Regions from separate parts of the Streptomyces sp. NPDC058375 genome, predicted to be linked through region 2. Evidence: riboswitches for the same ligand, from Rfam matches in the RefSeq annotation. Region 2 holds a riboswitch; the other holds the start of a gene.
What was found. Region 2 has a riboswitch for thiamine pyrophosphate ahead of thiO (glycine oxidase ThiO). Riboswitches for the same ligand answer to the same signal wherever they lie in the genome.

Region 1 (3,776 bases), on a different contig from region 2:
GGATGAGCAGCAGCGCGGTGAGCAGGACGCCGCCGAGCAGCGCCCACTGCCCGGCTCCGCGCGGCCTGCGCGACGTCTGCGCCGGGTCGACGAGCTTCAGCGCCCGCTCCCGGCGGCGTACGGTCGCGGCGTGCACGGCGAGAATCGCCCCGACCGCGGCGAACTGCACCAGGGTCAGCACGGCGGCGGTCGGCAGGTCGAGCAGTTGCGCGGTCTGCCGGTAGATCTCCACCTCCAGGGTGGAGTACGCCGGTCCGCCGAGGATCTGCACGACGCCGAACGAGGTGAAGGTGAAGAGGAAGACCATCAGCGCGGCGGCGGCGACGGCCGGGGCGAGCGCGGGCAGCGTCACCCGGCGGAAGGCCGCGAACCGCCCGGCCCCGAGCACCCGGGCGGCCTCCTCCTGGCGCGGGTCGAGCTGGGACCAGAGCCCGCCCACCGTCCGTACGACCACGGCGTAGTTGAAGAAGACATGGGCCAGCAGGATCGCCCACACCGTGGTGTCGAGCCGGACGCCCCACAGCTCGTCGAGAAGCCCGCCGCGCCCGAGCAGCGCCAGGAACGCGGTGCCGACGACGACGGTGGGCAGCACGAACGGCACGGTGACGACCGCCCGCAGCACCTGCTTGCCGGGGAAGTCGAAGCGGGCGAATACATACGCCCCGGGCAGGGCGATCAGCAGGGTGAGCGCGGTCGAGGCTAGGGCCTGCCAGGTGGTGAACCAGAGGACGTCGAGGATGTCCGGGCGGGCCAGTACGTCACCGATCCGCCCGAACTGCCAGTCGCCGCCCGCCTTGAGGCCGCGGCCGACGATCGCGGTCACGGGATAGGCGAAGAACAGCGCGAAGAAGGCGACGGGCACGGCCATCAGGCCGAGCCGCACCGCGGCCCCGCGCCGCCCGGACCGCCGCCCGGGCCCACTGCCGGCGGGCCGGGCGGCCTTCTCCTCGATGCCTACTTCAGGACCAGCGACTGCCACGACTGGATCCACTGCTCACGGTTGGCGGCGATCTTCTCGGGCGCGACGGTGGAAGGCGTCTCGACGCTCTCGCCGTGCTTCGTGAACAGCTCCGGCAGCTTCGCGTCCTTCACGACCGGGTTCACGAACATGTTGAGCGGCATGTCCTCCTGGAAGGTCTTGCTGATCATGAAGTCCAGCAGCGCCTTGCCGCCCGCCTCGTTCTTCGCCCCGGTCAGCAGCCCGGCGTACTCGGTCTGCCGGAAGCAGGTGCCGGTGGCGACCCCGGTGGGGGCCTCCTTCGGCTGCGGGTCGGCGTAGAGCACCTCGACGGGCGGGCTGGAGGCGTAGGAGACTACGAGCGGCCGGTCGGCGCCGGTCTTCTTGCCGCCGGCGGAGCCGGAGAACTCCTCGTTGTACGCCTGCTCCCAGCCGTCGACGACCTTGACGCCGTTGGCCTTGAGCTTCTTCCAGTACGCCTCGTAGCCGTCCTCGCCCTCGGCGGCGATGGTCCCGAGGAGGAAGCCGAGACCGGGCGAGGAACTGCCCGCGTTCTCCGTGACGAGGAGGTTCTTGTACGCGGGCTTCAGCAGGTCCGCGAAGGTCTTCGGCGGGGCGAGCTTCTTGTCGGCGAAGAACTTCTTGTCGTAGTTGACGCAGATGTCGCCGGTGTCGACGGGCGTGACGCGGTGCTTCTCGTCCGTCTGCGTGTCCGGCGCGACGCGGTCCAGGCCCTTGGCCTCGTACGCGGTGAACAGGCCGATGTCGAGGGCGCGGGAGAGCAGGGTGTTGTCGACACCGAAGAAGACGTCGCCGCGCGGGGAGCCCTTGGTCAGGATCTCCTGGTTGAGCGCGGCCCCGGCGTCGCCGCTCTTGAGGGTCTTGACCTTGTAGCCGGTCTCCTTCGTGAACGCCTTCAGCACCTCGTCCGAGACGTTGAACGAGTCGTGGCTGACCAGGGTCACGGTCTTGGACCCGCTGCCCTTGGACGCGCCGGAGCCCGCCGAGCCGTCGTCGCTGCCGCAGCCGACGAGCACGGTGACGCCGAGCACCGCGGCGAGCGCGGTCGCCGCGTACTTCGTGGTGGTGTTCATGTGATTCCTCCTGGAGGTGACCAGGAAGAGACGCGGCCCCGCCCGCTGTCCGGCGAACCGGAAGCGGGCAGGGCGCAACAGCTTGAGTAAGGTCCGAACTTCCTACCCGGAATGACCCGGGCGAGGTTCAGAGGGTCTGCGGCCAACCTGTCCTTGGTGCCGCACTCTCAGCGCTGTGGCGCTCCCCTGTCGGAATATGAAGTTGATTTCGGCCCAGGCTACACCGGCGGTTTCCGGCCGCCCGGGGGAGGCCGACGCTCGGAGGCCCGGGAACCTCCTAGCGCTCGGAGGCCGCCAGCTGCCCGCAGGCCCCGTCGATCTCCTGGCCACGGGTGTCCCGGACCGTGACGGGCACGCCGTGGGCCGCGATGGCCTCGACGAACGCCTTCTCGTCCTCGGGCCGCGAGGCGGTCCACTTGGAGCCGGGCGTGGGGTTCAGCGGGATCAGGTTGACGTGCACCCGCTTGCCCTTGAGCAGCCGGCCGAGCAGGTCACCGCGCCAGGCCTGGTCGTTGATGTCCCGGATCAGGGCGTACTCGATGGAGATCCGGCGGCCGGACTTCTCCGCGTACTCCCAGGCGGCGTCCAGCACCTCGCGGACGTTCCACCGGGTGTTGACGGGGACGAGGGTGTCGCGCAGCTCGTCGTCCGGGGCGTGCAGCGAGACGGCGAGGCGGCACTTGAAGCCCTCGTCGGCGAAGCGCAGCATGGCCGGGACGAGGCCCACGGTGGAGACGGTGATCCCGCGCTGCGAGAGCCCGAGTCCGTCCGGCTCCGGGTCGGTGAGGCGGCGGATCGCGCCGACCACGCGGTTGTAGTTGGCGAGCGGCTCGCCCATGCCCATGAAGACGATGTTGGACAGCCGCGCGGGCCCGCCGGGCACCTCGCCGTCGCGCAGGGCACGCATGCCGTCGACGATCTGGTGCACGATCTCGGCGGTCGACAGGTTGCGGTCGAGGCCGGCCTGCCCGGTGGCGCAGAACGGGCAGTTCATCCCGCAGCCGGCCTGCGAGGAGATGCACATCGTGACGCGCTCCGGATAGCGCATCAGGACGGACTCGACGAGCGTCCCGTCGTGCAGCTTCCACAGGGTCTTACGGGTGGTGTCGTCGTCGCAGCTGATGTGCCGGATCACGGACATCAGCTCGGGGAACAGCGCCTCGGCGAGCTTCTCCCGCGACGCCGCCGGGATGTTGGTCCACTCGGCCGGGTCGTGCGCGTACCGCGCGAAGTAGTGCTGCGAGAGCTGCTGGGCGCGGAACGGCTTCTCACCGGTCGCGGCGACCGCTTCCTTGCGCTCGGCGGGCGTGAGGTCGGCGAGGTGCCGCGGGGGCTTCTTGGCTCCGCGGGGCGCGACGAAAGTGAGTTCTCCGGGCTTAGGCATGGTTCATCCAGTGTGGCAGACAGACGGGTGAGGGCCCGCCGCCCTGTGGACGACGGACCCTCGCTCGCAGAACGTGCAGGTGGGGTGGGTGCCGGGGGCTCAGCCGGAACCGACGAACAGCACCAGCAGCAGCCACACCACCGGTGCGGTCGGCAGGAGCGAGTCCAGCCGGTCCATGATGCCGCCGTGGCCGGGGAGCAGGGTGCCCATGTCCTTGATCCCGAGGTCCCGCTTGATCATGGACTCGCCCAGGTCGCCCAGGGTGGCGCTGGCCGCGACCGCGAGGCCGAGCAGCAGGCCCTGCCACCAGGCGCCGCCGTCGATCAGGAACTCCATGCAG
Region 2 (3,776 bases):
CGCCCCGTCGCCGCGCCACAGCAGGGTGTCGGCGTGGGCGTGGTGGCCGGCGTACTGCACGAAGCGGCCGAACTGCTCGGACCAGAAGTACGGGACGGGGTCGTAGACGGGGAGCGGTTCACCGGTTCCGGCGGCCATGATCGCGGCGGCCGCGGTGCGCGGGCCCTGGAGGGCGTTGTCCCAGTGGTGGACCAGCAGGCGGGTTCCGTAGCGGGCGGAGGGGAAGGAGGCGCAGTCGCCGACCGCGTACACATCGGGCAGCGAGGCGCGCAGGGTGCTGTCGGCGGTGACCGAGCCGTCCGGGCCGAGCGCGATCCCGGAGCCGGCCAGCCAGCCGGTGGCGGGGCGGGCGCCGATTCCGACGACCACGGCCCCGGCGGGCAGGGTGCGGCCGTCCGCGAGGATCACGGTCCCCTCCTGGACGCGGTCGACCCGGGCCCCGGTGAGGAGTTCGGCGCCGCTGTCGGCGTACCAGGCGGCCATCGGGGCGGCCACCTCGGCGGGCAGGGTGCCCGCGAGCGGGCGGGCGGCGGCCTCGACGACGGTGACCGCGCAGCCCGCGGCGCGGGCGGCGGTGGCGAACTCCGCGCCGATCCAGCCCGCCCCGACGACGACCACGTCGTGCTGCCGGTCCAGGACGGGCCGCAGCCGGGCGGCGTCGTCGAGGGTGCGCAGCAGATGGACGCCGGGCACGCCCTCGGTGCCGGGCAGGGTCACGGGCTCCGCGCCGGTCGCCAGGACCAGCGCGTCGTAGCGGACGGGGCCGTCGGCGGTGTCCAGGACGTGGTCGGCGGCGCGCAGGGCGGTGACGTCCAGGCCGAGGCGCAGGGTGATGTCGAGCGCCTCGAAGTCGACGTCGAAGGCGGAGTCCTCGGCCTTGCCCAGCAGCACGGCCTTGGACAGCGGCGGGCGGTCGTAGGGCTGGTGGGGCTCGGCGCCGATCAGGGTGACGGGCCCGGCGAAGCCGGCTTCCCGCAGGGCGACGGCGGTCTGGACGCCCGCCATGCCGGCTCCGACGATCACGACGTGCCGGGCCGGGCTCTTCTCCGTCTGCTGCTCGCTCACCCGTCCACCTTAATCACCTGACGAAACGTCAGGAAGACGGCCGCGGGAAGGGCCCCGGAAGCGCCCCGGAAAAACTGTCGTCAGGAGGGCAGTTGCTCCACCACGCTGGTCCCGCTGCCCTCCTGCGACTCCCACTGCCACCGCTCCTCCAACCGCACCCGGCCGTCCGCGAGGTCGACGACCGTCGAGACGCAGTGCCCGGACGAGGTCGTTCCGTCCTGCTTGAGCTGGACGTAACGGAAGTCCAGCACATCCCCTTTCCGGGTGCCGACGAGGTGGCCCCGGACCACGTCGCCGCCCGCGTACTCGGCCCAGATCCGGCCGCCCTCCTCGTGGTACGTGAAGCGGGTGCGGGTGCCGACCTGGCCCGGGGCCTGGTCGGCGACGGGCGCGAGGACGAGTCCGTCGAGCGAACGGGCCATGGTGGCTGCTCCCCTACTGGGCAGTGGGCGGCGGGGTTTAGGGTGGCCAAGGTAGAACACTCGCGGGAGCCCGGACGCACCGGGCTGAGAGGGAGGCTGGACGGCCTCCGACCGTACGAACCTGCTCCGGGTCATGCCGGCGAAGGGAGGGGCTGGACACTCATGCGCGTCTCGGGGAAAACCTCAGGAGCACGGGGAGAAACCTCAGGATCCGACGTCCTCGTCATCGGGGGCGGCATCATCGGCCTGGTCACCGCGTGGCGGGCGGCCCAGCGGGGGCTGAGCGTCACCGTGGCCGATCCCGCACCGGGCGGCGGGGCCGCCCAGGTCGCGGCGGGCATGCTGGCCGCCGTCACCGAACTGCACTACGGCGAGCAGATGCTGCTCGGCCTCAACCTCGCCTCCGCCGCCCGCTATCCGGCGTTCGTCGAGGAGCTGGAGGAGGCGAGCGGCCGGGAGACCGGCTTCCGGAGCTGCGGCACGCTCGCCGTCGCGCTGGACTCCGACGACCGGGCGCATCTGCGCGAACTGCACGCCCTCCAGGAGCGTTCAGGCCTGGAGTCGGTCTGGCTGAGCGGCCGTGAATGCCGCCGTCTGGAGCCGATGCTGGCTCCGGGCGTCCGGGGCGGCCTCCGGGTCGACGGCGACCACCAGGTGGATCCGCGCCGCCTCGCCGCCGCGCTGCTGGCCGCGTGCGAGCGGGCCGGGGTCGCGTTCCGCCGGACGGCCGCCGAGCGGCTCACCGTCGCCGGGGGCCGGGCCGCCGGGGCACTGCTCGGCGACGGCACGCAGTTCGCGGCCGATCAGGTCGTGCTCGCCGCGGGCAGCCTCAGCGGCCGGCTCGCGGGGCTCCCGCCGGAGCTCGTGCCGCCGGTCCGCCCGGTCAAGGGCCAGGTCCTCCGGCTCACCGTGCCACCGGCGTACGCCCCCTTCCTCAGCCGCACCGTGCGCGCCGTGGTCCGGGGCGGCCACCTCTACCTCGTGCCGCGCGAGAACGGCGAGCTGGTCGTCGGCGCCACCAGTGAGGAGATGGGCTGGGACACCACGGTCACGGCCGGCGGGGTGTACGAGCTGCTGCGCGACGCCCACGAGCTGGTGCCGGGCATCACCGAGCTGCCGCTCACCGAGACCCGGGCGGGGCTGCGTCCCGCGTCGCCCGACAACGCCCCGCTGCTCGGCCCGACCTCCCTGCCCGGTCTGCTGCTCGCCACCGGCCACCACCGCAACGGCGTCCTGCTGACGCCCGTCACCGGGGACGCGATGGCCGACGCCCTGACCACCGGCGAGCTGCCCGAGGCGGCCCGCCCCTTCGGCCCCGGCCGGTTCGGAACTACCACCGCCGCCCCCGTACTCCAGGAGCAGCCCGTATGACCCAGCAGCAGCCCGCCGGTCCGGCGGCCACCGCCGTGCCCGAAGTCACCGGCGTACCGGAAGCCGACGCCGTACCGGAGGCCGATGCGCTACCGGAAGCCCCCGCCGCACCCGAAGCCACCGTTTCCGTCTCGGTGAACGGGGAAGCCCGTGCCGTTCCCGCCGGAACGGACCTGGGCGCCCTCGTCGCCACGCTGACCCGGGCCGGTGCCGGAGTCGCCGCCGCCGTCAACGAGAGCGTCGTCCCGCGCGGCCGGTGGGCTGCCACGACGCTCGGCGAGGGCGACCGCGTCGAGGTCCTGACCGCCGTACAGGGAGGCTGACCATGTCCGACGACGTCTTCACACTGGGGCCCGCCACCTTCGGATCCCGGCTGATCATGGGCACCGGCGGGGCCCCGAGCCTGGAGGTGCTGGAGCGTTCGCTGATCGCGTCGGGCACCGAGCTGACCACGGTCGCGATGCGCCGGCTGGACCCGACCGTGCAGGGTTCGGTGCTCTCGGTGCTGGAGCGGCTCTCCATCCAGGTCCTGCCGAACACCGCCGGCTGTTACACGGCGGGCGAGGCCGTGCTCACCGCCCGGCTGGCCCGGGAGGCGCTCGGCACGAACTGGGTGAAGCTGGAGGTGATCGCCGACGAGCGGACCCTGCTGCCCGACCCGATCGAGCTGCTGGACGCGGCGGAGACGCTGGTCGACGAGGGGTTCACCGTGCTGCCCTACACCAACGACGACCCGGTCCTCGCCCGGAAGCTGGAGGAGGTGGGGTGCGCGGCGATCATGCCGCTCGGCTCCCCCATCGGCTCCGGGCTCGGCATCCGCAACCCGCACAACTTCGAGTTGATCGTGGAACAGGCCGGGGTGCCGGTGATCCTCGACGCGGGGGCCGGGACCGCCTCGGACGCGGCGCAGGCGATGGA

Region 1: it holds a riboswitch for thiamine pyrophosphate, as region 2 does, so the genes downstream of both, ACFWM7_RS18965 (thiamine ABC transporter substrate binding subunit) here and thiO (glycine oxidase ThiO) in region 2, are expected to answer to the same signal.

Annotation. Positions count from the first base shown of each region.
Region 1 is NZ_JBHXJG010000109.1:3,352-7,127, reverse strand. Features, by position in the region: gene ACFWM7_RS18970 (ABC transporter permease) at 1-868, opposite strand, end outside; gene ACFWM7_RS18965 (thiamine ABC transporter substrate binding subunit) at 955-2,052, opposite strand; TPP riboswitch at 2,134-2,250, opposite strand; gene rlmN (23S rRNA (adenine(2503)-C(2))-methyltransferase RlmN) at 2,330-3,436, opposite strand; gene ACFWM7_RS18955 (phosphatidate cytidylyltransferase) at 3,536-3,776, opposite strand, start outside.
Region 2 is NZ_JBHXJG010000275.1:660-4,435, forward strand. Features, by position in the region: gene ACFWM7_RS30260 (NAD(P)/FAD-dependent oxidoreductase) at 1-1,065, opposite strand, end outside; gene ACFWM7_RS30265 (hypothetical protein) at 1,146-1,487, opposite strand; TPP riboswitch at 1,540-1,652, shown strand; gene thiO (glycine oxidase ThiO) at 1,650-2,858, shown strand; gene thiS (sulfur carrier protein ThiS) at 2,993-3,181, shown strand; gene ACFWM7_RS30280 (thiazole synthase) at 3,184-3,776, shown strand, end outside.